3 regions of the Comamonas sp. AG1104 genome follow, and region 2 is predicted to be linked to each of the others. Evidence: predicted binding sites of a transcription regulator. Region 2 holds the regulator's gene; each other region holds the start of a gene.
The links. The regulator FNR, encoded in region 2, switches genes on or off when oxygen is low (the NO sensors DNR and NnrR bind a similar motif). The targets are predictions, from matches to a motif close to TTGATNNNNATCAA.
Positions count from the first base shown of each region.

Region 1 (7,486 bases), on a different contig from region 2:
GGCGCCACCATCAATATGGCCGGCGCGGCCGTCACCATCAGCGTGCTGACGCTGGCCGCCGCCCATACGCTCAATATCCCGGTGGACATCCCCACGGCCATATTGCTGTGCGTGGTCTCTGCGGTCTGTGCATGCGGCGCCTCGGGCGTACCCGGTGGCTCGCTGCTGCTGATTCCTCTGGCCTGCAGCCTGTTCAACATCCCCAACGATGTGGCAATGCAGGTGGTGGGTGTCGGCTATGTGATTGGCGTGATCCAGGACTCGACCGAGACAGCCCTCAATTCCTCGACCGACGTGCTGTTTACGGCAGCCGCCTGCCGCGCGGCAGAGCGCAGGGCCGGGCTGGAAGTCGCGCGCATCTGAGGCTTGAGCTCAGAGACTACTGATTTAATAGCTACAAGCGTTTATTTGATGAGCGCCAAAACCCCAAAAGGCCTGTGTTCACACAGGCCTTTTTGTTTTCAGACAGAGCGCCCGGCTTCTATGGTGATGCTGCGATCGCATTGCGCCGCAATCTCGCGGTCATGCGTAACCAGAATCAGGGTCGTGCCGCGCTCGCGGTTGAGTGCAAACATCAGCTCCATGATGGTCTGGCCCGTGGCGAAGTCCAGGCTCCCAGTGGGCTCGTCGGCCAGCAGCACGGCCGGCTCCACCACAAAAGCACGCGCCAGGGCCACGCGCTGCTGCTCGCCGCCCGACATCAGCCTGGGATAGTGATTGAGACGCTGACCCAGGCCCACACGCTCCAGCATCTGCGCGGCGCGCGCCCTCGCATCGCGCTGCCCCGCCAGCTCCAGCGGCAGCATGACGTTTTCCAGAGCCGTGAGATTGCCCAGCAACTGAAAGCTCTGGAAGACAAAGCCCATCTTCTGTGCCCGCACCGCCGCCCGGTCGTCCTCGCTGAGTGCAAACAGATCCTGGCCCAGCAAGCGGACCGTGCCGCGGCTGGGGGTATCGAGACCGGCCAGAATCGACAGCAAAGTACTCTTACCCGAGCCCGAGGCCCCCACAATGGCAACAGTTTCGCCGGCCGTGAAACTCAGATTGATATCCCGCAAAATATCCAGCACGCCTGTGGAATCGCTCACCGATTTGGACAGTTGCTCAACGGCAATCAAAGGAATGGCAAGAGTTGTGGACATGAATCAATTGGATAGCAAAAACGTCAAGAGTCGCAGCCAGCACTTTGCGCTGCAGCGTCGTCACTGTATCGCTGTTGCTCTGACGCTCGCCATTTCAGGGGCTTGCGTCGCGGCAGCAGCCTCATCGCCTGCCAGGAACAAAGAGCCGGCCAAGGCCGCCGCCAGCGCGAAACCCGGCCCGGTGCTGGTGCTTGGCGATTCTCTGAGCGCCGAATACGGCCTGACGCGCGGCAAGGGCTGGGTGCAGTTGCTGCAGCAGCGCATGAATGACGAAAAAAATCCGCGCAAGGTGGTCAATGCCAGTATCAGCGGCGAGACCACGGCCGGCGGCAGAGCGCGCCTGGCGTCGCTGCTCAGGCAGCATGAGCCGGGCATCTTGATTCTGGAGCTGGGCGGCAACGATGCATTGCGCGGCCTGGCGCTGCAGAGCACGCAGCAGAATCTGGAAGTCATGATCAAGGCCGCCAGGGAGGCCGGGGCCCAGGTGCTGCTGGTGGGCATGCAGGTACCGCCCAACTATGGAGCGGCCTATACCGAGCAGTTTGCCGATATGTTCAGGAGCATTGCCGACGCGCAAAAGCTGCCGCTGGTGCCGTTTCTGCTGTCGGGCATCGGCGATGCGGCTGATGCCGAGCGATGGTTTCAGAGCGACCGCATTCACCCCAATGCCCAGGCCCAACCCCAGATGCTGGCCAATGTCTGGCCCAAGCTCAGGCCCCTGCTGAAGTAAGCGACGGCCGCGCGGCCTCAGTCGCCGCCACCTCCGCCATCACCGCCAGAGTCCCCGCCGTCCGAGCTGCAAGCACTCTCGTTGCTGCCCGAGCCGCAAAAATAGCTGTCGTTGAAGACGTCGCGGCCGTCCTCGCGGCTGCTCGCCGAAGTCCAGGTCAGCTGCGAATCGGTGCTGTGGCCCGAGGCGCCTGGCTGGGGCGTAAAGACTTTTTTCAACCAGTTCCAGAACTCCATGGCATCCCCCTCATTGCGCCTCAAGCAGGCTCCTCCTTGCTTTCGGCGCGGACGCTGGCTTTATAGGCATGCCAGCTGGCGCAACCCAGCAGCGGCCCGATGACGATCAGACCTGCACTGTAGAAGAGCAGCGAGACCGCGATCAACACGGTGATGATCAGCCCCCACAGCAGCATCACACCCGTGTTGGCCCCCACCACGCGCATGCTGGTGATGCAGGCCGTCAAGGCATCGGTATCCAGATCGAGAATGGCGGGCAGTGAAACCACCATGCTGGCAAACACCAAGGCTGCAAATATCCCGCCAACTGCGGTGTAGCCCAGCAGGAACGCCCAGTTCTCGGGCCGCAGCAGGGTCTGCAGCAGGGTTGCCGTACTGGGCATACCTGTGTCAAACGAGATGGCGAACACCACCATGGCGGCGCGCCCCCAGAGCATCTCCAGCACCATCAGCACCATGACCAGCATGCCCATGCTGGCCAGATGCTTGTCCCAGCAGGTCAAGGACTGCGACAGCAGCACGGGCTTGCCCTGCTCCAGCTGCTTGCTGACGTAGTACAGGCCCATGGCCAGGAAGGGGCCGACCAGCAGACAGCCGCTGGCCATGGACATCAGATATTCGGGGCTGGCGCGAAACACCCAGGCCATCAGACGCGCCATGCCCCAGAAACACAGGCCGTAGAACAGCGCAATCATGGGTGCGCGCCGCACATCGCCAAGGCCGAGCAGCAGCCATTGCCAGGGCTCTCTCCAGCGCAGTTGCAGAATCTGCAGATTACCGGACTCGGCCTTGACCTCGGAAACAGGGGAAGCTTGCATGCGAGACCCTCCTTGTCGCCCATGCCGCGCCTCGGTGGCGGCAACTGACAGGAACAAGTTACCCGCTCAACCCTGAATCTGCATTGCGGAAAGCCCGCATGTCAGCCCTCGCATTTTCACTATAAAAACAAGAGCTTATAGCGCCTATCAAATATTGATTTCAGACAATAATGATAATGAAATCGTTTATTCACAGGCGCTTAAAGCTCCTAATTAAATAGCATCAACCAAAGGCCTTGAGCAGCGCCTGGGCCAGATCAGCCTGCAAATCGGCCGTATCTTCGAGGCCGATGGCAAAGCGCACCACGGTCCCCGCCTTGATATGCGGTGTGGCACGGCTGCGCATCTCGGGCAGCTCGTAGGGCACGACCAGGCTCACAGGCCCGCCCCAGCTGTAGCCCAGCTTGAACAGGCGCAGGTTGTCGCAGAAGCGATCCACGGCCGCCTGATCGAAGCGCTCGTCGATGACCACACTGAACAGACCGGCAGCCACGCCATCCTGGCCCTGGCCTTGTGCGCACAGCTGCTTCCAGCAAGCATGGCCAGGGGCGTCAGGCATGGCGGGGTGCAAGACCTGCGCCACAGCACTCTGGGTGGCCAGCCACTGCGCCAGCTGGCGTGCCGAGCGATCCTGTGCGTGATAGCGCAGGCCGATGCTGGGCAGGCTGCGCAGCACGGACTCTGCGTCGTTGCCGCTCACGCCCAGACCCAGGCGCATGTGCGCGAGCTTGATGCGCATATGCAGGGGCTGGTTGCGCGTGATGATGCTGCCCATCAGCACATCGCCGCCGCCGCTGGGGTACTTGGTCAGGGCATGGGCCGTGACATCGACGCCCAGGCTGCCGTCGCCCAGCAGGTCGAAGGGGCGAAAAGCCAGGCCCGCGCCCCAGGTGTTGTCCAGCACCATGGTCACGCCCCTGGCGCGGCACAGGCGCACCTGCTCGACGAGATTCGGGAACTCCATGGTCACCGAGCCCGGAGCCTCCAGCCAGACCAGCTTGGTAGCCGGCGTGATCTTGGCCGCCAGATCCTCGACGCTCATGGGGTCGTAGTACTGATGGCGAATGCCGAAATGGGCCAGCTCGCCCTCGGTCAGCGTCTTGTTGGGACCGTATGCGTTATCGGGCACCAGCACCTCGTCACCCGTCCTGAGCAGCGCCAGCGACACCGTAGCAATCGCGGCCAGGCCGCTGGGCACCAGCAGACATTGCAGACCGCCCTCCAGCGAGGCCAGACGCTCTTCCAGGGCATAGGTCGTGGGCGTGCCATGCAGGCCGTAGGTGTAGCTGCTCTTGTCCAGCCAGCGGCGTTCGCGCATCGCCTGCACGTTCTCGAAGTACACGGTCGAGGCCTTGTGCACGGCCGGCTGCGGGCCTTCGAAGTCCGTGGGTGGCTTGTAGGGATGGTGGATCAGATGGGTGGAAAGCTTGTGGTCGGCTTGGGTCATGCCCTGATCTTAGTGCCATGCAGCCACAAAAAAGCCAGAGGGCTTGCGCGCTCTGGCTTCATGCGAGATGCAGACTGAAAGGTCTCAGCCTGCCTTCACGGTCAGATTGTTGTTGACCGAGGTCACGCCCTTGGCTGCCTTGGCGATATCGCCGGCCTGGGTCTTGACAGCTTCGCTGGGCACGGTGCCGGTCAAGGTCACTGCGCCGCCCTTGGTGTCCACATTGATCTGCAGAGCGCTGATTTCCGGGGCCTTGATCAAATCGGTCTTGACGGCAGCGGTGATGCCAGCGTCATCGAGGGCAGCACCCGCCTTGGCAGCGCCTTCCTCCATCTTGTTGCCTGCCTTTTCCATGGCGGCACCAGTAGCTTCACCAGCCTTTGCCAATGCATCGGCAGCTGCATCGCCGGCCTTGGCCGTACCTTCTTCAATCTTGCTGCCTGCATTTTCCGCAGCCTTCTCGGTCTGGGAAATGGCGGAATCGAGCTTCTGGCCAGCGGTCTTGTTGTCGTCGGACTTGCCGCAGGCAGCCAAGCCAAAGGCCAAGGCGGTAATGGCCAGAACTTGAGCGGAACGCTTGAACATAGTGGTCATATCGATTTCTCCCTTAATGCTTGCAAAAACATGACGGTCAACTGTAACCAGCCACCATTTTGGCCCGGATACGAACTTTTCCCGCATCCCTGTAGGACAAATTTGTCCGAATTTGTGACATTTAATTAATAAATGTTTTCTTCTGTGATTTACAGAAACTCTATGCAAGCCATGCACTAATCCGCAACCCCTTGCATGCGCGGATGGCGCGCAAATGCCAAGCCCAGCAGGGTAGCCAACAGCATGACAAAGCAGGCAAACAGGCTCACGGCCAGCTTCACGCTCCAGTGGTCGGCAATCCAGCCCACTGCCATCATGGGCAGCATGGATCCCAGCAAACCGATGGTCTGATAGGTAGACAACATGCCCGCCCGGTTATCGGGCCTGGCAAGACGGCCCACCATGGTCATGCCGGCCAGCATGCACAAGCCATGTCCCAGTGCCGTCAAGCCCACGCCCAAGATGAACAGCAGCGTTGATTGCAGTTGCAGATTCAGCAACAGCATGCCGTTGATCAGCACCAGCAGCGCCATGCCGGCAAAACCGCAGCGGTGCAGCGGCAGGCTGGCAGCCACCAGCTGAATGCCCGCAGAGACGAGCAAAATCACCGCAATGGCCGTACCGCTGACCATAGGGCCGCTCCAGGGGATCATCTGCTGCAGAAACAGCGGCGCCATGGAGGCATACAGTCCGAATACGCCGAACGCCACGAACGGATAGCCGCAGGTCAGTGCAAAAGCCAGGGAATCCTCGCGCACAGGCCAGGTCAGCCGCGGCAGACAGTCCCGCCAGTGCAGACGTTCGGGGGCCTGTCCCAGTTGGTCCACATCCCGCTGCACCGACTCCGGCAGCTTGAGCATGACAACGCCCGCCACACCGATGCAGCCCAGCACCAGCGGCACCAGATAGGCCGTCGTCAAGGGCTGAGGCAGCCACTGCCCCGCCATGCCACCGATCAAGGGCCCCAGACCAAAGCCCAGCACATTGAGAAAGCTGGCCACCATGGCCACGCGCCGAGGCTGCAGACCGGTACTTCCGCTGGCAGCCAGCAGTGTCAGCCCCGTGGTGGCGCTGATGGTGATGAGGCTTGACGACACCCCCACCATGAAGCGCCCGACGATCAGACTGGGCAGATTCCAGGCCAGCATGGAGATCAGGGTGCCCACCAGCGTCAGACACAGGAAACACAGCATCACGCGCTGAAAGCCGATGCGGTCGGGCAGGCGCCCCAGAAACAGCAGGGCGCACAGCCCGCCGCACATATAAAGCACATAGATCAGCGAGATATCGCTGGGCCGCAACTGCCAGGCCTGCTGATAGAGCGCATAAAGCGGACTGATCAGCGCCGCCCCCAGCACTCCCACTACCAGGCCGAAACCCACCCACCAGACCGAGGCCTGTGCCGTTGTGGCGCCGGCCTGCCATGTATTGCTTTGCGACATTTGCTGCCTCTTGATCGGGCCGGGCCTGCGACAGGGTCAGAGCGCTCAGGCGTTCGTCCTGTCGCGCCGTCAGAGCGGGCCAGCCACCTGCGTGTGATGAGAACATTGTCTGCACAGCCGCATCGGCACGCATAGGCCAAACAAAGGATATATGCCCCAAACTATTTGCTGCCAAGCACAGGGGGCTATGCTTTTTGACGATCAAAACCAGTACGTCAACGCATCAAACACCCGTCGCTATACTTTGCGCCCTAATGACAGCAGGATTTCCCGGCATGCGCCTGAACGTTTTTTTGCGCCCCTTGGTCTGTTTGAGTCTGCTTGGCCTTGCCGCCTGCGGCAGCAATCCCCCCAGCCCCGCAGCGACACCCGAGCCGCCCACCGCAACCACGTCAGCCCCCCCGATCAAGATCGGTCTGGCGCTGGGCGGCGGTGCGGCCAAGGGCTTTGCCCATATCGGCGTCATCAAGATGCTCGAGGCCAATGGCCTCACGCCCTCGTTCGTGGCCGGCACCAGCGCCGGCAGCGTGGTGGGTGCGCTCTATGCAAGCGGCATGAACGCCTTTGAGCTGCAGGAAAAAGCCGTGGCGCTGGACGAGGCCAAGATCCGCGACCTGCAACTGTCCGCTGGCGGTCTGGTACTGGGGCAGAAGCTTGAGGACTATGTGAATGAACAAGTCCACCGCAAGCCGCTGGAGCAGATGACCAAGCCCTTTGTCGCCATCTCCACGCGCCTGGAAGACGGTGAACGCACGGTGTTTGCACGTGGCAATGTGGGACAGGCCGTGCGCGCCTCCAGCAGCGTGCCGGGCGTGTTCCAGCCCGTCACCATCGGAAAGTACCACTATGTGGACGGCGGCATTGTCAGCCCCGTGCCGGTCGATGCCGTGCGCAATCTGGGGGCCGACATCGTGATTGCCGTGGACATCTCCAACAAGGCCAGCGGCAAGACCCCGGCCAATATGCTGGGCGCGCTCAATCAGTCGATTGCCATCATGGGCCAGAAGCTGGGTCAGGCCGAGCTGGCGCGAGCCGACATCATCATTCGTCCCAAGGTGCTGGACATCGGCCCGGCCG
Region 1 is NZ_QQAS01000005.1:440,525-448,010, forward strand. Features, by position in the region: gene sstT (serine/threonine transporter SstT) at 1-363, shown strand, start outside; gene DFO48_RS16710 (ABC transporter ATP-binding protein) at 462-1,142, opposite strand; gene DFO48_RS16715 (arylesterase) at 1,141-1,872, shown strand; gene DFO48_RS16720 (hypothetical protein) at 1,890-2,108, opposite strand; gene DFO48_RS16725 (DUF2189 domain-containing protein) at 2,129-2,926, opposite strand; gene DFO48_RS16730 (PLP-dependent transferase) at 3,150-4,373, opposite strand; gene DFO48_RS16735 (BON domain-containing protein) at 4,458-4,967, opposite strand; gene DFO48_RS16740 (MFS transporter) at 5,144-6,409, opposite strand; gene DFO48_RS16745 (patatin-like phospholipase family protein) at 6,685-7,486, shown strand, end outside.
Region 1: the regulator FNR is predicted to act here: its motif matches at 3,081-3,094, upstream of DFO48_RS16725 (DUF2189 domain-containing protein).

Region 2 (7,486 bases):
TCCTGACCGCCGGCTTCCTGGGCATGATGTATTACTTCATCCCCAAGCAGGCGGGTCGTCCCGTGTACTCGTATCGCCTGTCGATCGTGCACTTCTGGGCGCTGATCTTCACGTATATGTGGGCGGGTCCTCACCACCTGCACTACACCGCTTTGCCTGACTGGACTCAGTCCGTGGGCATGGTGTTCTCGCTGATCCTGCTGGCTCCCAGCTGGGGCGGCATGATCAACGGCATCATGACGCTGTCGGGTGCCTGGCACAAGCTGCGCGACGATCCCATCCTGCGTTTCCTGATCGTGTCCCTGTCGTTCTACGGCATGTCCACCTTCGAAGGCCCGATGATGGCCATCAAGACCGTGAACGCGCTGAGCCACTACACCGATTGGACCGTGGGTCACGTGCACTCCGGCGCGCTGGGCTGGGTGGGTCTGATCACCATGGGCTCTCTGTACTACCTGATCCCCCGTCTGTTCGGCCGCGAGAAGATGCACTCCGTGCCCGCAATCGAGCTGCACTTCTGGATGGCGACCATCGGCATCGTGCTGTACATCGCCGCAATGTGGATTGCCGGTGTGATGCAGGGCCTGATGTGGCGCGCTGTCAACCCCGACGGCACGCTGACCTACACCTTCGTGGAAAGCGTGAAGGCGACCTATCCCTTCTATGTGATTCGCGTGACTGGCGGTCTGCTGTATCTGGGCGGCATGCTGGTGATGGCATGGAACACCTGGAAGACCGCAGTGGCCGGCCGTTCCGTCAAGGTGGCAGTGCCTGCCGTGGTGGCTCACGCCTGAGCATTGAGGAGCAAAAGCAATGTCTGATCAAAATAACGCAGCTCCCAAGAGCTTTTCGCACGAGAAGATCGAGACCAGCAACTTTTTGCTGATCGCGCTGACGCTGTTCGTGCTGACCATTGGTGGCCTGGTGGAAATCGTGCCGCTGTTCTTCCAGAAGTCCACGACCGAAGCCGTGGCGGGTCTCAAGCCCTACACGCCGTTGCAGCTGATGGGGCGCGACGTCTATCTGCGCGAGGGTTGCTACAACTGCCACTCGCAGATGATCCGTCCCTTCCGCGCCGAGACCATGCGCTACGGCCACTACTCGGTGGCTGGCGAGTTCGTGTACGACCACCCCTTCCAGTGGGGTTCCAAGCGTACCGGCCCCGACCTGCATCGCGTGGGCGGCAAGTACAGCGACGAATGGCATCGCATCCACCTGAACAACCCGCGTGACGTGGTGCCCGAGTCCAACATGCCTGCCTACCCCTGGCTGGAAGCCAACAAGGTGGAAGACACGGCCGTGGCAACGCGCATGAGCGCGCTGCGCAAGGTGGGTGTCCCGTACACCGATGCGGAAATCGCCGGTGCTCAGGCCGAGGTCAAGGACAAGACAGAGATGGAGGCAGTGATTGCCTATCTGCAGGTCCTTGGTCGCGCTGTCAAGTAAGAGAGAAAGGGCTGGAAATGGATATCACCACCATGCGTATCGTGGCCACGCTGGCATCGCTGGCGTGTTTCGTGGGCATCTGGTGGTGGGCGTATGCCCGCCGCAACCAGGCCCGTTTTGACGAGGCAGCTCAGGTTCCATTCCTGGAAGACTGAGTCTGATCACCACAACGAGAACATCCCATGAGCGATTTCATTAACAATTTCTGGTCGGTGTATGTCGCGGCGATTACGCTGATCGGCATCTTTGGCTGCTTGCTGCTGCTGATTCTGGTGGCCAGCAAGAAGGTCGTTCCCTCGGGCGACAACACCACGGGCCACGTCTGGGACGAAGACCTGCGTGAACTCAACAACCCCATGCCCAAGTGGTGGATGGGTCTGTTCGTGATCACCGTGGTTTTCAGCCTGGGCTATCTTGTGGTCTACCCAGGTCTGGGTGGCTTCAGCGGCAAGCTGGACTGGAGCCAGACCGGCGCCTACGACAAGGAAATGGCCAAGGCCAAGGCGGACCTGGAGCCCCTGTATGCCAAGTTCACCAGCATGCCTACCGAAGAAATGGCCAAGGACCCTCAGGCCATGGCTATTGGCGAGCGTCTGTTCATGAACAACTGTGCCCAATGCCACGGCTCTGACGCTCGCGGCAGCAAGTCCTTCCCGAATCTGGCGGACGGTGACTGGTTGCATGGTGGATCTCCCGAAAAGATCAGGGAGACCATCACCAACGGCCGTATCGGCATGATGCCGCCCATGGCGGCAGCCGTGGGCTCGGCGGAAGATGTGCGCAATGTGGCGCACTATGTGCTGAGCCTTTCGGGCAGCCCTCACGATGCCGTCAAGGCTTCGCAAGGCAAGTCCAAGTTCGTGGCCTGTGCGGCTTGTCACGGCATGGACGGCAAGGGCAACCCTGCACTGGGAGCGCCTAACCTGACCGATGACATCTGGCTGCATGGCTGGGGTGAGGCGGCAATCGTCAACATTGTCAACAACGGCAAGCACAATGAGATGCCTGCCCAGAAAGAGAAGTTGACGGAGGCTCAAATTGCCGTGTTGGCTTCCTATGTCTGGAGTCTTTCGAATACGCAAAACCAGAAGTAATGCGTTCTTAAAAGGCGGTGCTCTGGCACCGCCTTTTTCGCGTTTCAATTTTCAGTAATTACAAAAATATTAAGGAACTGCGATGCCGTGCGATCAGGGAAAGCCCCGAAAAGTCATACCGATCACGCCTGAGCCTCACGAGGGCGGGCCTGAGTTGGTGCCGATGTTCGCTTCCGAGCAAAAAGTGTACTCACGCTCTATTAGCGGCGTGTTCTCACGGTGGCGCTGGGCCATGGTGTTTCTGACCCAGATCGTCTTCTACGGCCTGCCCTGGCTGCAGTGGGGCGAGCGCCAGATGGTGTTGTTCGATCTGGGAGCCCGGCGCTTCTATCTGTTCGGACTGGTGCTGTATCCGCAGGACTTCATCTATCTGACGGGGCTGCTGATCATCAGCGCGCTGGGGCTGTTCCTGTTTACCGCCGTGGCCGGGCGTCTGTGGTGTGGCTTCTCCTGTCCGCAGACGGTCTACACCGAGATCTTCATGTGGATCGAAAGCAAGGTCGAAGGCGATCGCAGTGCCCGCATGCGTATCGACAAGAACGGCTGGACTTTGGAGAAGATCTGGAAAAAGTCGCTCAAGCAGTTTCTCTGGATCGTTCTGTCTCTCTGGACAGGCTTCACCTTTGTCGGCTACTTCGTGCCCATCCGTGAATTGGGTGTGGAGTTGATGGCCTTCCAGGGCAACTGGCAGATTTTCTGGGTGGCGTTCTACGGCTTCGCCACCTACGGCAATGCTGGCTATATGCGCGAGCAGGTCTGCAAGTACATGTGTCCCTATGCACGCTTTCAGAGTGCCATGTTCGACAAGGACACCATGATCGTCAGCTACGACGCCGAACGTGGCGAAGCTCGTGGTCCGCGCAAGAAGGACGTTGACTACAAGGCTCAGGGTCTGGGGGACTGCATAGATTGCAAGCTTTGCGTTCAGGTCTGCCCCGTGGGCATCGATATCCGCAAAGGGCTGCAGTACGAGTGCATTGGCTGCGGTCTGTGCATCGATGCCTGCAACTCCGTGATGGACAAGATGGAGTATCCGCGCGGCCTGATCCGGCTGACCACTCAGAATGCCGTGGCCAAGGCCTGGAAGCAGGTGCAGGTGATCCGCCGCATTTTCCGCCCCCGTGTGTTGATCTACTCGGCCGTGCTGGTGGCCCTGAGCGCCGCCATGATCGCCAGTCTGGTGCTGCGCGAGCCGCTCAAGGTCGACGTGATTCGCGACCGTGCTGCGCTTTCGCGCATCGTGGCGGGAGGCAAGCTGGAGAACGTCTACCGTCTGCAGATCATGAACGCCACCGAGTCCGAGCAGCACTACCGTATCAGCGCCGTGGGCCTGGAGAATCTGGAAGTCGCATCCGAGCAGGAAGTGACCGTTGGCCCTGCCGAGACGCGCGGCATTGCGGTGCGGCTGCAGATTCCGTATGGCTCAGCAGCTCCCGGCTCGCACCCCGTACACTTCAATGTGGATGCAGTGACTGCCGGAGCAGGGCGTATTTCCGAGAAGACGGTATTCCTGGTGCCGCGTTAATGCCAGGTCTTGCCGGTCTTCGTGGGCCATCACGGAGGCCGGACAAGGACACTGCCAATCGGCAGCAATCTATGCCACCTTGCCATATGTGCCTGGGTGGCCAGAATTTTGGAAAGAGGTTTCATCATGTCGGCAGCACAAGCCAAGGTCTCGCAAACGGCCAAGATCATCCACCCCGAGGACGGCAAGCCGTGGTGGAAGTTTGCCCATGTCTGGCTCATCATCGCCGGCCCTGTGATCGTGGTGATTGCCGGCTTTGTCACCGCATACATCGCACTGAGCAGGCCCGATCCCGTGATTGACCCTGACTACTACCGCCATGGCATGGAAATCAACCAGCGCCTGAGCGAAAGTGAAAAAAGCATGGCCCCTGCAGTCACCGGCCGCAATCATGCGGCCACTCCAGCCAAGGATCATCCGCTGGATCGCTGAGCGCTCCGGCGCTTGCTCCGCCAAGGTCGCTTTTGCGGCCTTTTTTGTTCCCGATATCAAAATCAGAGCGTGCTGCGCATGCTCTGTCTAACGTTGATGCAGCAATAAATGGTTTTTTGTTATTAGGAAGGCGCAGGGTGCTACTGAAAAGAGAGTAATTCAGGGTTTCCCGCCACGGTGCATGCCCGCAGTCCTGCATGAATGGTCACCACTGTTGTGCAAAATATGACCAAGCCCACAGCCCAAGGAGAATCAGGATGGATGCTCGACGCTGGATGTGGATTGTCTGGCCGGCCTTTCTGGCGGCGGCAATCATGGAGATGGTGGTTTTTGCCTTTGTGGACCCGCTGGATGTGCACTGGCTGGGCTCCCCTCTGGACTGGTCGCGCCAGGCCATCTATACGGTCGCTTTTTTTGCCTTCTGGGTCGTGACCCTGATGGGAGGTGCGATGACGGTGATGCTGGGGCGCTCCGTCAGCGATCTCAATGGCGGCATTGTTTCCGAGCCTCTGCCCGAGTAATTCGCCCAGACAAAAAAGCCCGCTGTCCGCGGGCTTTGTCTTGAGTGCATCTGCTGACTCGGTTCAGCTCTGGCATTGCTGGCTGTTGACGATGCGTTTGAGCGCCTCGGTATCCAGAATGCGCAGGTGGCGCTGCTTGACTTCGATGATGCCTTCCTCGGCGAACTTGGAGAAGGTGCGACTCACGGTTTCCAGCTTGAGGCCCAGATAGCTGCCGATTTCTTCACGCGTCATGCGCAGCACCAGCTCCGACTTCGAAAAGCCGCGTGCCGACAGACGCTGGACCAGGTTCAGCACAAAGGCCGCCAGGCGCTCTTCTGCGCGCATGCTGCCCAGCAGCAGCATCACGCCATGCTCGCGCACGATTTCGCGGCTCATGACCTTGTGCACGTGGTTCTGCAGGGCCGTGACCTCGCGCGAGAGCTGCTCCAGTTTGTCAAACGGCATGACACAGACCTCGGCGTCTTCAAGGGCCACGGCATCGCAAGTGTGGTGGTCGTTGACGATGCCGTCCAGACCAATGATTTCGCCCGCCATCTGAAAGCCTGTGACCTGATCGCGTCCGTCTTCGGTGGCCACGCTGGTCTTGAAGAAGCCGGTTCGAATGGCATACAGGGAAGTGAACTCTTCGCCATTGCGAAACAGCAGCCCGCCGCGCTTGATTTTGCGGCGCGTGGCCACAATCTCGTCAATGCGCTCCATTTGTTCATCGTCCAGGCCCATGGGCATGCACAGTTCACGCAGATTGCAGTTGGAGCAGGATGCTTTGATGGTCTGAAGATTCATGGGCTTTTTGCAACCGCGCAGACAGGCACAGAGTGGAGAGTCGCGCTGGTCATTGACCTCGTGGTTGAAGATGAGATGGATCAAATTGTCGCAGCACTTGCCTTGAAGTCTCTTGATTTTCATCAAGGACAGGGTGATTGCCTTGGGGCACATTGCCTATATTCGTTCAAAAACATGCGCTTTTGCCTATTTTGGGCATGATTTTCAGGATCTGATTTCCATTGAAATATGCTCCATACAGTGTGTGGGCGCACCCTAACTCCCAGTTATGACCGCAGTCACGCCTGAGTTGCTGAGCCGCTTTGATATCCCCGGCCCACGCTACACATCGTTCCCAACAGCCGACCGTTTTGTTGAGGCTTTTGGTGCAGACGACTACATACTGGCACTAAAGCAGCGCAAGACGCATTCCGGCTCGCGCGCTTTGCCCCTGTCCGTTTATGTGCATGTGCCGTTCTGTGAGTCGCTTTGCTATTACTGCGCCTGCAACAAGATCGTGACCAAGCATCATGAAAAGGCTGCCGAGTATCTGGACTACCTGAGTCGAGAGCTGGCCATGCATACCGAGCATTGCGGCAAAGGCCAGCTCGTAAGCCAGCTGCATCTGGGTGGAGGCACACCGACCTTCTTCAGCGATGCCGAGTTGCAGCAACTGATGGTCTTGATGCGTGAGCATTTCAAGCTGGATCCGGCGGGCGAGTACTCCATCGAGGTCGATCCGCGCACCGTCAGCAACGAGCGGCTGAGAGCTCTCAAGGACATGGGGTTCAATCGACTGAGCTTTGGCGTGCAGGACTTTGATCCCGCGGTGCAGAAAGCGGTGCACCGCGAGCAGCCCGCCGAGCAAGTCTTTGCGTTGGTGGCCGAGGCGCGCCGCCTGGGCTTTGTCTCCATCAATGTGGACCTGATCTACGGTCTTCCCAGACAGACGCCCGAGTCTTTTGCGCGCACGCTGGCACAGGTCAATGAGCTGCGCCCCGATCGCATTGCGCTGTATGCCTATGCGCATCTGCCCGAGCGCTTCAAACCGCAAAGGCGGATCGAATCGGCAGACCTGCCCATGGGACAGGACAAGCTGAACATGCTCTCCGGCGCAATCGATGCGTTCATGAATGGCGGCTATGTCTATGTAGGCATGGACCACTTTGCACTGCCTGACGACTCTCTGGCCATTGCCAAGCGTCAGGGGCGCTTGCATCGCAACTTTCAGGGCTACAGCACCCAGCCTGATTGCGATCTGATTGCACTGGGCGTATCGGCTATCGGCAAGGTGGGCGCGACCTACAGTCAGAACGTCAAGACTCTTGAAGAGTATTACGACGCCGTCGATGGTGGCGTGCTGCCCGTGCAGCGCGGATTGGCGCTTTCGCGTGACGATCTGGTACGCAGAGCCGTCATCATGTCCATCATGTGCCAGGGCTCCGTCCTGTATGAACCCATGGAGCAGGCCTGGCTCATCAATTTCCGCGAGTACTTCGCTGCGGAGCTCGATGCGCTGGCGGAGATGCAGCGCAACGGCTTGGTCGAACTGTCCGTCGAGGGCTTCAAGGTCACCGGCCTGGGCTGGTTTTTTGTGCGCGGAGTAGCCATGCTGTTTGACCGATATTTGCAGGCCGACCGGAACCGCGCCCGCTTTTCACGCATCATCTAGCGCATGTTGTTTTCGCTGGTCTGGACTGCTT
Region 2 is NZ_QQAS01000001.1:280,513-287,998, forward strand. Features, by position in the region: gene ccoN (cytochrome-c oxidase, cbb3-type subunit I) at 1-794, shown strand, start outside; gene ccoO (cytochrome-c oxidase, cbb3-type subunit II) at 814-1,446, shown strand; gene DFO48_RS01265 (CcoQ/FixQ family Cbb3-type cytochrome c oxidase assembly chaperone) at 1,464-1,601, shown strand; gene ccoP (cytochrome-c oxidase, cbb3-type subunit III) at 1,629-2,540, shown strand; gene ccoG (cytochrome c oxidase accessory protein CcoG) at 2,623-4,065, shown strand; gene DFO48_RS01280 (FixH family protein) at 4,192-4,497, shown strand; gene DFO48_RS01285 (hypothetical protein) at 4,755-5,018, shown strand; gene fnr (fumarate/nitrate reduction transcriptional regulator Fnr) at 5,082-5,804, opposite strand; gene hemN (oxygen-independent coproporphyrinogen III oxidase) at 6,073-7,455, shown strand; gene DFO48_RS01300 (sulfite exporter TauE/SafE family protein) at 7,459-7,486, shown strand, end outside.

Region 3 (7,486 bases), 320 kb from region 2:
AACTGCATCAGCGGGTTCTACCAGCCCTCAGGCGGCTCGGTAGTTCTGGACGGCCAGAGCATTGCAGGCCACAGCAGCCATCAGGTCGCCAACCATGGCGTGGTGCGCACCTTCCAGAACGTGCGCCTGTTCAAGAGCATGACGGCACTGGAAAACCTGCTGGTCGCACAGCACCGCCAGTCGCGCGCCACGCTGCTCGGCGGCCTGTTCAACACTCCAGGCTATCGCCGTGCCGAACAGGAAAAGATCGACAACGCGCTGCAATGGCTGGACGTGATGGGCCTGCGCCAGTTTGCCAACCGCGAGGCCGGCAATCTGGCCTACGGTCACCAGCGCCGGCTGGAGATTGCGCGCTGCATGATCACCAAGCCTCGCGTGCTGATGCTGGACGAGCCCGCCGCCGGCCTGAACCCGCAGGAGAAGAAAGACCTGCAGCATCTGATCGACGATCTGCGCAAGCAGTACGGCGTGGCTGTGCTGCTGATCGAGCACGATATGGGCCTGGTCATGGGAGTGTCCGAGCGCATTCTGGTCATGGAATACGGCAAGCCCATCGCCATGGGCCTGCCCGAGGCGATTCGCAATGATGAACGGGTCATCAAGGCCTATCTGGGAGAGGCCTGATGAGCCAGCATATGTTGCAACTGGAGCAGGTCTCCACCCACTATGGCGCGATCTGCGCGGTCAATCATGTCAGCCTGCATGTCAATCAGGGCGAGATCGTCACCCTCATCGGCAGCAATGGTGCAGGCAAGACATCGCTCTTGATGACGGTCTGCGGCAACCCTCGTGCCAGCAGCGGGCGCATTCTGTTCGAGGGCGAGGACATCACCCAGATGTCCACTCATCACATCATGCGCCGCGGCATTGCCGTCTCGCCCGAAGGCCGTCGTGTCTTCAAGGACCTGACGGTGACCGAGAACCTGCAGATGGGCGGTTTTTTCCTGAACAAGGCCGAGATCGCCGACGGCGTCGAGCATGTGTTCAAGCTCTTTCCTCGCTTGAAGGAGCGTGCAGCGCAACGCTCGGGCACCATGTCCGGCGGTGAGCAGCAGATGCTGGCCATAGGCCGTGCACTGATGAGCAAGCCGCGCCTGCTGCTGCTGGACGAACCCACACTGGGCCTGGCGCCGCTCATCATTGCGCAGATCTTCGAGATCATTCAGACCATCCGTGCAGCGGGTGTGACGGTGTTCCTGGTCGAGCAAAACGCCAACCGCGCCCTGCAGATTGCCGACCGAGGCTATGTGCTGGAAACCGGCAAGGTGGTGCTGGAGGACAGCGGCGTCAACCTGCTGAGCAATGACGAGGTGCGCAAGGCCTATCTGGGTCATTGACAGCTCACTGACCTCATCTGAGGTCATCACCAGGCCCTGCCGGACGTCAGTCTTGCGGGGCCTGCTCTTTTTCTGTCTTCAATCACCCGTAAGATGCCCGGCATGACAAAGCATTTAACGATTCTGACCGGTGGCTCTCGCGGCATGGGCCTGTCCATGGGGCAACTGCTGCTGCAACAAGGCCATCAGTTGCTGAGCATTGCCCGCAAAACCAGCTCCGCCCTCACTTCCAGCGCCAGCAAGCCCGAGCAGCTATTGCAATGGGAGCAGGACCTGGCACAAAGCGCCGCAGCCGCGCAACGCCTGGCGACCTGGCTGGGCACGATGGATCCCCATGAATGGGCCAGCATCACCCTGATCAACAATGCGGGCGTCATGCCGCAGATTGCGCCGCTGTCTCAGGTGCCTGCCGCCGACATGATCAATGCCCTGCGCGTGGGTCTTGAAGCGCCCATGGCCCTGACCGGAGCCTTTCTCGGAGCAACCGAGAGCTGGCAGATCCCCCGCAAGGTGCTCAATATCTCCTCGGGTCTGGGCCGCCGTGCCATGGCCTCGCAAGCCAGCTACTGCACGGCCAAGGCCGGCATGGACCAGTTCAGCAGCTGTGTGGCGCTGGAAGAGGCTGCCAAGCCCAACGGCGCACGCATTGTCTCTCTGGCACCCGGCGTCATCGACACCGATATGCAGGTACAACTGCGCAGCGCAGCTTCAACCGACTTCCCCGACGTGGGCCGTTTTGCAGGCCTGCACAGCAACGGGCAGCTGACCTCGGCCGATGACGCCGCAGCCCGCGTGCTGGCCTGGCTGGCACGACCGGACTTCGGCGACCAGGTAGTCGCCGACGTACGCCAGGCCTGAGATCGCACTCGGAGCGGCCGGACTCCAACACATGGCTGCAGCCGCCTTATCCAAACCAAAGGCCAAAGGCGCCTGCAGCTCTTGTTGCTGTGAACTACCGGGCCAGGCAAAAAATCGGGGAACAGGCCCTGCCTATTCTCGAACCAAGCCCTGGCAAGTCTTTCATGCGTGGCAGAATGTTTCCACTGGTCTGCAGCAGCCTCTGAGGCTGCGCGCAGAACCACAATCCGCACCCGTGGGCCACATCGGCAGCGACACCCGATCGGTACGCTGCCCCCGTGCTAGCAACGGCAGCAACCCTGTCGTGCAGCGCGTGCGGATGGCGATCATGTCCGTACGGCATGGCTCTCGCACCCCGGTAAAGACAAATACCCATTGATGGCGGAACCACCGTCCCCGATCATCGAAAAGCCCACCTTCCGTGACTCTGGCTTCCGAGCTCAAGGCTCAGGTACCAGCCGCGACTGCGCCGCCCTTGTTTGCGGGCCAGCGCTCCCCCGTTCGTCTCTGGAGCTTCTTTTTCATGATTCGCCAAATTCTCATCAGCACAGCCGTGATCGCAAGCGCGGGCCTGAGCTTTTCAGCCGCTGCACAAGACCCCGCTGCCGACTACCCCAACAAGCCCGTGCGCATGATCGTGCCCTTCCCGCCTGGCGGCGGCACCGACATCCTCTCGCGCGTGATTGCCAACAAGCTCACCGAAGTCAGCAAATGGACCGTGGTGCCCGACAACCGTGCGGGTGCAGGCGGCACCATCGGCATCACCGAAGCGGTCAAAGCGGCGCCCACGGGCTATGACATGGTGATGGGCCAGAAGGACAATGTGGTCCTTGGCCCCTACCTCTACAAGAACCTGCCCTGGAACCCCAGCAAGGATCTGACCCCCGTGGCTCATGTGGCCTACACCCCCATCGTGATCGCCACCGCCGCCAACTCGCCGTACAAGACGCTGGCTGACGTGGTGGCTGCAGCCAAGAAGAACCCGTCCAAGATCACCTACGGCTCGCCCGGCAACGGCACCAGCATCCATCTGGCCGGCGTGATGCTGGAAAAGGCCTCGGACATTCATCTGACCCACGTGCCCTACAAGGGCTCCAACCCCGCGATGATGGATGCACTGGCCGGCAATGTGGATCTGCTGGTGTCCTCCGTACCCTCGGCCATAGCCCAGATCAAGGCCGGCAAGCTGCGCGCCATCGCCGTGACCTCGGCAAAGCGCTCGTCCTCGCTGCCAGACACCCCGACACTGGCCGAGTCCGGTCTCAAGGGCTTTGATGTGAGCACCTGGTACGGCCTGTTCATGCCCAAGGGCACGCCCGCAGCCATCGTGACCAAGGTCAATGTCGAAGTGAACAAGCTGCTGGCAACGCCCGAGGTGCGCGACGCCATTCTGACCCAGGGCGCCGAGCCCCAGTCCATGAGCGTGGCCAACTTCGACAAGATGTTCCAGGCCGACTTCAAGCAGTCCAAGCAGGTCGTCGAGTCCTCGGGCGCCAAGATCGAGTGACATCCCGACGCGGCGCGCAGGATTCGCGCCGCCCTGCCTGGCGTGGGCAGGCCTGATCTGAATCAATGCAGCCTATGACAGGCTCGTGAATACTTCTGCGGAAACCCCTGAATTTCTGGAGAACATCATGGCATTGCTGGTCTGGGTCCCCGAGCTGGACACCGGTATTGCGGAGATCGACCGGCAGCACCGCCGCATCGTCGATTACATCAACAGACTCTACGAGTTGCGCAGCTCGCCAGATCGCGAAGGTCTGGGCGATGTCATCGGCGAGATGATCGACTACACCGTCTCGCACTTCGTCTTCGAGGAAAGCCTGATCGAGAGCGCCGGCTATATGTTCGCCGGCCCGCACAAAAAAGTGCACGAGCTGTTCACGCGCCGCGTGATCGAGATGCAGACCCGCTTCGATGCGGGTGAGGATGTGGCCGCCGAACTGCACGGCATGCTTTCGCGCTGGCTGTTCAACCACATCCGCAACGAAGACCATGGCTATGTGGACTCGGCCAAGGTCTATCTGCGCATGATGTCCAAAGAGAGCGGACAAGCTGCACAGAAGGAACAGCTCAAGGCCGAGGTGCTTCAGGAGCTGGAATTGCAGCGCAAGAAAAAAGGCTGGCTGGCCCGGCTGCTCAATCGCTGAGCACTCTGGCTCATCAGAAAAACGGCTCCCTGAGGAGCCGTTGCTTCGTGGGCAGCCGCCTTACGCTCACTCGCGCACAACAAGAACCGGGATTTTGACTGCGCCCAGCACACGTTGCGTGACGCTGCCCAGCATCAGCTTCTCAAGGCCGCGTCGCCCCTGCGAGCCCATGACAACAAGGTCTGCGCCCACGCTCTCCATGGTGCGCACAATGCCTTCATGCACTGCATGACCCTCACCCACCAGGGTCTTCACGGGCACACCCGCCTCATCCATGATGGCCTTGACCGCATCCAGGGCGGTGTTGGCTTCGGCGGTGGCCGCGCTCAGATACTGAGACTGGCCATAGGCAAAGTCGGCGCCCACGCCGGTGAAAGGATAGGGATCGACCACATACACCGCCGTCACGGCGCTGCCGAAAACCTTGGAGAGTTCAGCGGCCTTGCGTGCGGCCAGCATGGAGGGCTTGGAGCCGTCGACCGGAACCAGGATGTGATTGAACATGGACATATGTTTCTCCTTCTAGGTTGCAGGCGACACGGAGCCCGGACCAGGGACCCAGGGCAAATGCCGCTCTTGGAATAGCATGCAGTCTGCCTTCATCATGCCTCAGCGTGTTGACATGAATCAACCCTAAAGTTCACTCCAAGCCATCTGCCTCAGATGCAGACATGGGCCGCCTGGTACTCGTAGCACTTGTCCAGCAGAGTGTCGGACTTGTCGGTGATAGTGATGCGCGTGCCGTCGGGACGCAGCAGGGAGACGTTCTTGAAAGCCGGCTCATGAGGCTTGCTCGGTGCATCGCGGCGCACGGTCCATTCCTCCTGGACGATGCCGCCCGGCAGGTCCAGCATTACGACGATCTGCTCGGTATCGTCCGACAACCTGATGCACTTGGCATCATTGAGCTCGACCACGGCACCGGCCGGCGCGGCCAGACCATAAGGGCATTCCTCCACCCCGTGAACCGGCACCGAGGCATCGCCAAGGGTAATCTCAAGGCCGTTGCGAAAGTAGATCGTGGGCTCCTTGGTGTAGGCCGCCTGTGCCGGACGGTCTTGCGAAGGCTTGCAGGCCGCTACTGTGACAAGAGCGGTCAGCACTGAAATACTAAGGGCGTAAAAGCGATTCATATAAAAAACCACGCCCTGCAGGGCGTGGTGTCGGCCAGCTGTTCTGGCTTGTTGGATGCAGGAAAGACTTGAAGGGGCGAAAGCTTCGCCGCAACAAGCCTGCATCATGCAGTGTCGATGGCGTCACTTTGATGCGTTGAGCACGTTACAGTTTTGCTCAAATTTTCAGAACAAAGCCGTCCGGCCCAATCAAGCTCAAGCGGCCTGGCCCTGCTGCTCCTGGAGCTCGGCCCCCTGGAAGTTGCCGCGGCGATAGGTCAGCACCAGCGTGTCGCGCACGCCACCGGGCTCGGCAGGTTGGATCGGCGTGGTCTCATGAATCATGCGCGCATCGTCGAGCAGCATCACCGACCAGGGCTCGGTCAACGTGAAGCGCTGGCCATTGGGGCCGGTCGCTTCGAACACGCGGGTCTCGCCCCCTTTGACGCCCTTGCGTCCCACCAGCAGCACGGCGACCAGATCGACGCCGTCGCGGTGCGCGCCTTCGGGCGTGGGCCGCCCGATGCCGTCCGTGGTGTCGATGCGGAACTGGTGCGCCTCGACAAACCAGCGCTCATGCCGCTCGTCGGCGCAGAACACCTGATCGGCCAGTTGCCCCAGAGCATTGATCATCTCCAGCCATGCCGCGCTCGTCGTCGTGCTCTCCAGCATGGGCTCGAACATGCGCTGCATGCCGCCATGCAGCGCGTTGTATTCCACCGGCTGCCAGTGCGCGCGGTGGGGCACTTGCTGCACCTGGTCGCCTTCGCTGACAAAGCAGGAATGGCGGCGGCGGCGATAGCGGCCACCATCCTTGAGGAAGGCATCGGGCGGCAGGCCCTGCCAGTCCGCATCCATGGCATGCAGATCGCTCACGCTCAGGCCCATCCACTGGGCAAAGTCCTCGGGCTGCAGCACGGCATAGCCGCGCGTGCGCAGGGACTGGGCTGCCTCGGCAGCGGCAATATAGGGAGGGGAAAACATGATGTGCGCCATAAGGTCGGCAAGCTTACTCCTCGCAAGCCCCGCCGGCTTGCGCCGCGTCATCAAAATTTACGCAAGGCAGCATCAACCAAATTGCATGGATGAAAAAAAAGCCTGCATCGCGCATGGCAATGCAGGCAGAGCGCAAGGCACCGGGACCACGCACCGGGACCACGCACCGGGACCACGCACCGGGACCACGCACCGGGACCACGCACCGGGACCACGCACCGGGACCACGCACCGGGCTTCATCACCGCGGTGATGAAGCCCAGGCGGTCTTGGGCGTAGAACGTGTTGACAATCTCCTCGTGCCGCGACAGCGGCTTTGCGGGAGGGGATGCAAGGGGGCGGCCCCCCGCGCGCGATACCGCAGCAATAGCCGTGCTATTGCGAGGATTTGCGCGGCCGGCGAGGCAACGCCGCAGACCGCCCCTGACCGGGCGTCCGCAAAGACACTGTCCCGAAGGGTTGGAGCGAAATCGGGCGATTTCTGCGCGATGCCTCTTGCTTGCACCCCGGTGCAAGCGGCGAGCCATCGCTTCGAACTCATCCCGATTGCGCTCCAACGCGGCTGCGTAGAGATCGTCAACACGTTCTTAAACCAGGGGCAGACCCACATAGTTCTCGGCCAGCGAGGTGGAGCCGGCCTCGGAGTGAACGATGTAGTCCAGTTCGGCTTCCTGCACCTTGGTGTTGAACTCGCCCTCGCCGGGGAAGTTGTGCAGCATGGAAGTCATCCACCACGAGAAGCGCTCTGCCTTCCAGACGCGGCGCAGGCACTGCTCGGAGTAGCGGTCGATACCGGCTTCGGACTGCTCCTTGTAGTACTGGGCAAAGGCCTGCGACAGATAGCCCACGTCGGAAGCCGCCAGGTTCAGGCCCTTGGCGCCGGTGGGGGGAACGATGTGCGCGGCGTCACCTGCCAGGAACATGCGGCCGAAGCGCATGGGCTCGGTCACAAAGCTGCGCAGCGGTGCAATGCTTTTTTCCAGCGATGGCCCGGTCACCAGATTGGCGCGGGCTTCGGGGTCCAGGCGCTTCT
Region 3 is NZ_QQAS01000001.1:600,996-608,481, reverse strand. Features, by position in the region: gene livG (high-affinity branched-chain amino acid ABC transporter ATP-binding protein LivG) at 1-624, shown strand, start outside; gene DFO48_RS02660 (ABC transporter ATP-binding protein) at 624-1,337, shown strand; gene DFO48_RS02655 (SDR family NAD(P)-dependent oxidoreductase) at 1,431-2,195, shown strand; gene DFO48_RS02650 (tripartite tricarboxylate transporter substrate binding protein) at 2,719-3,702, shown strand; gene DFO48_RS02645 (bacteriohemerythrin) at 3,788-4,345, shown strand; gene DFO48_RS02640 (universal stress protein) at 4,412-4,849, opposite strand; gene DFO48_RS02635 (hypothetical protein) at 5,005-5,478, opposite strand; gene DFO48_RS02630 (2OG-Fe dioxygenase family protein) at 5,674-6,453, opposite strand; gene pobA (4-hydroxybenzoate 3-monooxygenase) at 7,041-7,486, opposite strand, start outside.
Region 3: the regulator FNR is predicted to act here: its motif matches at 4,963-4,976, upstream of DFO48_RS02640 (universal stress protein).